2 regions of the uncultured Microbacterium sp. genome follow, and region 1 is predicted to be linked to the other one. Evidence: predicted binding sites of a transcription regulator. Region 1 holds the regulator's gene; the other holds the start of a gene.

Region 1 (3,446 bases):
GGATCGGCGGCGAGGTAGCCGACGCGGGCGCCGGCGAAGGCGAAGGCCTTGCTCATCGTGCGAGAAACGACGAGCCGTTCTCGGCCGGGCAGCAGTGTGAGCGCGGAGGGCTCGTCGCGGGGCGCGAACTCGTGGTAGGCCTCGTCGACGATCACGACGCCGTCGGTCGCGTCGTACACGGCCTCGATCACGTCGATGCCGAGCGGAGTGCCGGTCGGGTTGTTCGGCGCGCAGAGGAAGACCACGTCGGGGGCGGCATCGGCTACCTGGGATGCCGCGTCCTCCGCGTCGAGCGTGAAGTCGTGCCCGCGCGTGCCACCGAACCACTGCGCGCCCGTTCCGCGGCTGATCAACGGGTACATCGAATAGGTGGGCGCGAACCCGAAGGCCGTGCGGCCCGGGCCGCCGAAGGCCTGCAGCAGGTGCTGGAGCACTTCGTTCGAGCCGTTGCCCGCCCAGATGTTCTCGCGGCTGAGGCCGTGGCCCAGGTAGTTCGCGAAGCCGTGGCGCAGCTCGGTGAACTCGCGATCGGGATAGCGGTTCACGCCGTGCAGCGCCTGGGCCACAGCATCCATGATGTCGTCCGCGACGTCTTGCGGAATCGGATGCGTGTTCTCGTTGACGTTCAGCGCGACCGGCAGTGCGACCTGCGGAGCACCGTAGGGCACGAGCCCGCGGAGGTCGTCACGGATCGGGAGGTCTTCGAGGCGCGCGTTCACCCGTCCAATGGTACGGCCGCGGCGGAACGACGCCGGGTGCCGGCGGTCAGTGCGAGCCGCCGTATTCGCCGGGGACTGCGAGCTTCTGCCCGGTCGACACGGTCGCGCTGTCGAGTGCATTGAGCCGCATGATCGCATCGACGACGTCGCGGGGGTCAGCGCTCGGCGCCACCTTCTCCGCGATCGACCACAGCGACTGGCCGGAGACGACGGTCACCGTCTGGAATGAGTCAGCGGGCAGCCCGGCGTCGCGCGAAGCGAGCGCCGCGCCGCCGCCGAGGATCGCGAGCGACAGAGCGATGACGGCCGGAATCGCCGCGAGGAGGGCGAGGAGGCGACGACCGCGCACCGTCAGACGCAACCGGGTGGCGGACGAAGCTGCCGAGACGGTGCGGGTACGGGAGCGCCGCATCGGGCGGCCGATGGCGATCGCGGTCATGATTCCTCCTGAGTGGACGAGAGATTCGTATTCGACGTCGCGGCGGACGTAGGGCCTACGGATATCTATTCCGAAGCTATCTTCGATGGGCTATGCTGTCAACAGCGAAACAGGATGGGTATTCCTCGAACACGACACGCGCGCAAGGTGCGGGCGGATTTGATGGGATGCGGATACGGTTTCGATAGCAACACCCCACCACGAGCCTCCGACATTCGAAGACGGATGCCAGACCGAAGCCGGTGGAGAGAGACAGGAGCACGATCATGACCGAGGCGACGACGCCCGCCAGCGGGCGTGAAAGGCCGCAGACCCGCCGGCGCAAGAGTCTCAGCGACAAGCAGCTCGCGATCCTTGAGGTCATCCAGCGGTCGATCGCCCGGCACGGCTATCCGCCGAGCATGCGCGAGATCGGCGACGCGGTCGACCTGAAGTCGCTGTCGAGCGTCACTCATCAGCTGAATCAGCTGGAGCTGAGCGGGTACCTGCGTCGCGACCCGGGTAAGACGCGGGCCATGGAGGTGCTCATCGATCTGCCGGGCATGTCGACCGAGAACCCGGCCGACTCGGCCCCGATGGTCGGCGACGCCGCGATGGTCCCCCTGGTCGGCCGCATCGCCGCCGGGGTGCCGATCATGGCGGATCAGCACGTCGAGGAGATCTTCCCGTTGCCGCGGCAGCTGGTCGGCAAGGGCGAGCTGTTCATGCTCAAGGTGTCGGGCGAGTCGATGATCGACGCGGCGATCTGCGACGGTGACTGGGTCGTGATCCGCGCGCAGAACACGGCGGACAACGGCGACATCGTCGCAGCGATGCTCGACGGCGATGCCACCGTGAAGACCTTCCGTCAGCGCGACGGTCACACCTGGCTGCTCCCGCGCAACTCGGCGTTCGAGCCGATCCTCGGCGATGACGCGACCGTGCTCGGCAAGGTCGTCGCGGTCCTGCGCGCGGTCTGATCGCCCCGTCGGTCATCCGCACAGGGTGAATTCGCCGCCGTCGGCTTTCCGCGTCCGCCGATCGAGGCTATAAGGGTGGAATGACCCTTGCCGACTCTGCCTCCTCATCCAGCGATACCGACGAGCTTCGCGCCCGCCTGGACCGCCTCGAAGCGGAGAATGCACGGTTGCGCGCATCCGCCGAAGATGTGGCGATCGCGCCCTCGCGCAGGCGCCGCGGAACGTGGCGCGCGTTCCTATCCGCCGTGTGCATCGTGCTGGCGACGGTCCTCGTTCCGGTCTCGGTCGTCACCGCATGGGCGCGAACCCAGCTGGTGGACGAGACCACGTTCGTCGCGACCTTCGCCCCCCTGGTCGACGATCCCGCGGTGCAGTCGCTCATCGTCGACCAGACGACGGATGCGATCAACTCGTCGGTCGACTTCGCCGGCATCACGAATGACCTCTTCGACGGCATCGAGGGTCTCGGTCTGCCGCCGCGCGCCTCGGCAGCCGTTGACCTCCTGCGCGAGCCCGCTGTGCAGGGGCTCAACAGCCTGGTGACGACGACCGTCACCAGAGTGGTGGCATCGGATGCCTTCGCCAGCGTGTGGCAAGGAGCTTTGACCGCCAGCCACCGCGGCTTCGTCGCGGCGGCGACCGGAGGGACGTCGGGCGGTGCGGTGACCATCAGCGACACCGGCCAGATCGGGCTCCAACTCGGGCCCATCATCGATGCGGTCAAGCAGCGCCTCGTCGACCAGGGCGTCGGATTCGCCTCCGCGATCCCGACCATCAATCGCACCATCGTGATCGCCCAGAGCGACTCGCTCGCGACGATCAGCGTCGTGTACGGCCTCGCCGTCACCGTCGGGTTCTGGCTGCCCTTCGTGGCGCTCGCCTTCTTCCTCGCCGGCATCCTGATCGCTCGCCGTCGCAGCACCGCCCTTCTCGGCACCGGAGTGGGGATCGCCATCGGTGGAACCACACTGGCCGCCGGATTCGTCATCGGCGGGAGCGTGCTCGCGCTGTCCGCACCGAAGCTCGGCGTCTCGAGCATCGCGCTCACCGCGATCTACGACCAGATCATCGGGGCCGCCCAGCAGACCGCTGTCGTCGTCGCCGTGATCGGGGTCGTGATCGCGGTGCTCGCCTGGGTGGGCGGCCGATGGCGGGGCGCGCAGGCGACGCGGCGAGCCGTCGGGGCGGTCAACCAGAGCATCCGCACGTTCCTGGCGGCGCGGGGAGTCGACACGGGGCGATTCGGGTCGTGGATGTTCGCGCAGCACGTCTTGGTGCGGGTCGTGCTGGCGGTGCTTCTGGTGGGGTGGCTGGTGCTGCTGCGCCCGC
Region 2 (3,446 bases), on a different contig from region 1:
GCTCGGCGGAGCTGCGCGCACTGTTCGGCGACCTCGGTTTCGATGACGTGCGCACCGTGCTGGCGAGCGGAAACGTCGCCTTCACGAGCGCCGGCGGCGCGGCCGAGCTCACGCGCAGCGTGCAGGACGCCCTCCGGAAGCGATTCGGGTACGACGCATGGATCGTCCTGGTCACGCGCGCCGACATCGAGGCGGCGATCGCATCGTTTCCTTTCGATGCGGCCGATGCCCGCCGACAGCCCTATGCGATCTTCGGATCCGACACGAGCGTGCTGGATGAACTCGTCGATGCCGCCGCCGGCTTCGACGGCGAGGTCGACCCGATCGCACGCGGCGAGGGTGTCGTGTACTGGAATCCGGTCAAAGGCACGACGGTGGACACGCCCTTCGGCAAGCTCCTCTCGCGAAGGGCCTACAAGGAGACCACCACCAGCCGCAACCTCCGTACGCTCCAGAAGATCGTGGGCTGAGCTCTCGACCGGTAAACTGGAGGAATGTCCGGCCATTCCAAGTGGGCCACGACCAAGCACAAGAAGGCGATCATCGATTCGCGCCGTGCCAAGTCGTTCGCCAAGCTCATCAAGAACATCGAAGTCGCAGCCAAGATGGGCGGTGCCGACCTCTCCGGCAACCCCACCCTCGTCGACGCCATTCAGAAGGCGAAGAAGACGTCGGTCCCGATCGACAACATCAACCGCGCCGTCAAGCGTGGCGCGGGTCTGACCGGCGAGTCCGTCGACTACGCGACGATCATCTACGAGGGCTACGGGCCGAACGGCGTCGCCCTGCTGATCGAGTGCCTCACCGACAACAAGAACAGGGCGGCAGCCGAGGTCCGCACGACCATGACCCGCAACGGCGGCACGATGGGCGACCCCGGCAGCGTCGCGTACAACTTCCATCGCAAGGGCATCATCGTCGTGGGCGGCGAAGGCACGAGCGAAGACGACGTCATGCTCGCCGTGCTGGATGCCGGCGCCGAGGAGATCGCGCCGCACGCCGACGGATTCGAAGTCGTGACCGATGCGAGCGACCTGGTCAAGGTGCGCTCCGCGCTGCAGGAGGCGGGGATCGATTACGAGTCCGCTGACGTCGAGTTCGTCCCGAGCCTCAAGGTCGAGATCGACGCCGAGACCGCGCGCAAGATCTTCCGCCTGATCGACGCTCTGGAAGACAGTGACGACGTGCAGAACGTCTACAGCAACTTCGACCTCTCGGCCGAGGTCCAGGCCGAGCTCGAGAACGACGAGTAGGGCGCGCCTCGGCGGCTCCCGCATCCTGCGCACGTAGCGTAAGGGAGTGACGACCCCGCACGTACCCCTGCGCGTGTTCGGAGTCGACCCCGGCCTCACGAGGTGCGGCGTCGGAGTCGTCGACGTGGCACGAGATCGCAGTGCGACCCTGGTGCACGTGGGAGTGATCCGATCTGATCCGGATGCCCCGATCGAGTCGCGTCTCGCCACGATCGCGGCCGGCATCCGCGAGGTCGTCGCGCTCTACCGGCCGCACGTGGTGGCGGTGGAACGGGTCTTCGCCCAGCAGAACCGCAGCACCGTGATGGGAACCGCGCAGGCGAGCGGCATCGCGCTCCTCGTGGCCGCGGAGAACGGCCTCAGCGCCGCGCTGCACACCCCGACCGAGGTCAAGGCGGCGATCACCGGCTACGGCGCCGCCGACAAGCGCCAGGTGCAGACGATGGTCGCGCGGATCCTCCGCCTCGACGAATTGCCCACACCAGCGGATGCGGCCGACGCTCTCGCCCTCGCGATCTGTCACGCCTGGCGTCGCGGTGCGACTGGTCCCGGCAGATCCGCGGCCGCGACTCCCGCGCAGCGCGCCTGGGCGGATGCGGAGCGCGCGTCGAGGCGCTGACTCGTACGGAGGCCGACTCGTGCGGGATGCTGAATCAGCGGGATCCGCGCGCGCTGCGCCCGTGTCGCTCGAACAAAGCTGCGAACCGCTCGCGTAGGGTCGGAGCATGATCTCCTCGCTGCGCGGGACCGCGTCCCACGTCGAACCCGACGCGGTCGTGATCGACGTCGGCGGAGTCGGCTTCGCCGTCGCCGTCACCCCGCAGGTCGCGCGCGGGGTCCACCTCGGCGACACCGTCTCGCTGCACACCCACCTCATCGTGCGCGAGGACGCGCTCGCGCTGTTCGGCTTCTCGTCGCGTGAAGAGCTCGTGGTCTTCACCCAGTTGCTCAGCGTCGCCGGAGTGGGGCCGAAATCGGCGCTGGGAGTGCTGGCGACCCTCACCGTCTCGCAGATCGCAGAAGCCGTCGCCGCCGATGACGATGCGCCGTTCCGACGCGTGTCGGGGATCGGCCCCAAGACCGCCAAGCTCATCGTCGTGCAGCTGGCCGGCAAACTCGCCCCGGTGCTCTCCTCCGCCTCCGGGGCGAACCCCGCCGCCACGCCGGTGAGCGCCCAAGTCGTGCAGGCCCTCGTGGGCCTGGGGTGGTCCGAGCGCGTCGCCGCCGAGGCGGTCGCGGGCGTCATCGACACCGCACCCGCCGCGGAGACGGCTTCGGTGGCGGCCGTGCTGCGCCTCACCCTGGCCGCACTCGGCCCCGCGCGACGGGAGCCCAGCGATGGATGACCTGCGCGATCCGAACGAGCCGGCCGACGAGACCGAGCTCGCGATCGAGGGTGCATTGCGGCCGACGTCGCTCGCGGAATTCGTCGGACAGCAGAAGGTGCGCGGCCAGCTGCAGCTGCTGCTGGAGGCCGCGCGCATCCAGCAGCGCTCGCCCGACCACATCCTGCTCTCCGGGCCCCCGGGTCTCGGCAAGACCACCCTGGCGATGATCGTGGCGCACGAGAGCGGGCGTCCGCTGCGCCTCTCCAGCGGCCCTGCCATCCAGCACGCCGGCGACCTGGCAGCGCTGCTGTCGAGCCTCATCCCCGGCGAGGTGCTGTTCATCGACGAGGTGCATCGGATGGCGCGCGCCGCCGAAGAGATGCTGTACCTCGCGATGGAAGACTTCCGGATCGACATCATGGTCGGAAAGGGCGCCGGTGCCACCAGCATCCCTCTCGATCTCGCACCGTTCACCCTGGTGGGCGCCACCACCCGTTCCGGCATGCTTCCCAACCCGCTTCGCGATCGATTCGGGTTCACCGCACACCTCGAGTACTACGACTTCGCAGAGCTCGAGCAGGTCATCGAACGCTCGGCGGCGATGCTGGGCGTCACCCTGCCGCGCGCCGCACGCGGAGAGATCGCCCGGCGCTCCCGGGGCACACCGCGAATCGCGAACCGTCTGCTCCGCCGCGTACGCGACTACGTGATCGTGCACGGCGGGGCGAGCGGCGCCGCCGACATCGCCACGGTGGGTGCCGCGCTCGACCTCTACGACGTCGATTCGATCGGCCTCGACCGCCTCGACCGCGCCGTTCTGGAAGCCCTCGTGCGCCGCTTCCGCGGCGGTCCGGTCGGGCTGAAC

The links. Region 1 encodes LexA, which represses DNA repair genes until DNA is damaged. Its sites were predicted from a motif close to TCGAACANNTGTTCGA; they were not measured.
Region 2: the regulator LexA is predicted to act here: its motif matches at 1,941-1,956, upstream of ruvA (Holliday junction branch migration protein RuvA).

What each region holds. Positions count from the first base shown of each region.
Region 1 is NZ_CAXTJR010000002.1:356,758-360,203, reverse strand. It holds gene ACFE6Z_RS06880 (histidinol-phosphate transaminase) at 1-719, opposite strand, end outside; gene ACFE6Z_RS06875 (LysM peptidoglycan-binding domain-containing protein) at 766-1,158, opposite strand; gene lexA (transcriptional repressor LexA) at 1,425-2,117, shown strand; gene ACFE6Z_RS06865 (hypothetical protein) at 2,198-3,446, shown strand, end outside.
Region 2 is NZ_CAXTJR010000001.1:799,397-802,842, forward strand. It holds gene ACFE6Z_RS03845 (DUF1697 domain-containing protein) at 1-470, shown strand, start outside; gene ACFE6Z_RS03850 (YebC/PmpR family DNA-binding transcriptional regulator) at 495-1,253, shown strand; gene ruvC (crossover junction endodeoxyribonuclease RuvC) at 1,300-1,872, shown strand; gene ruvA (Holliday junction branch migration protein RuvA) at 1,979-2,599, shown strand; gene ruvB (Holliday junction branch migration DNA helicase RuvB) at 2,592-3,446, shown strand, end outside.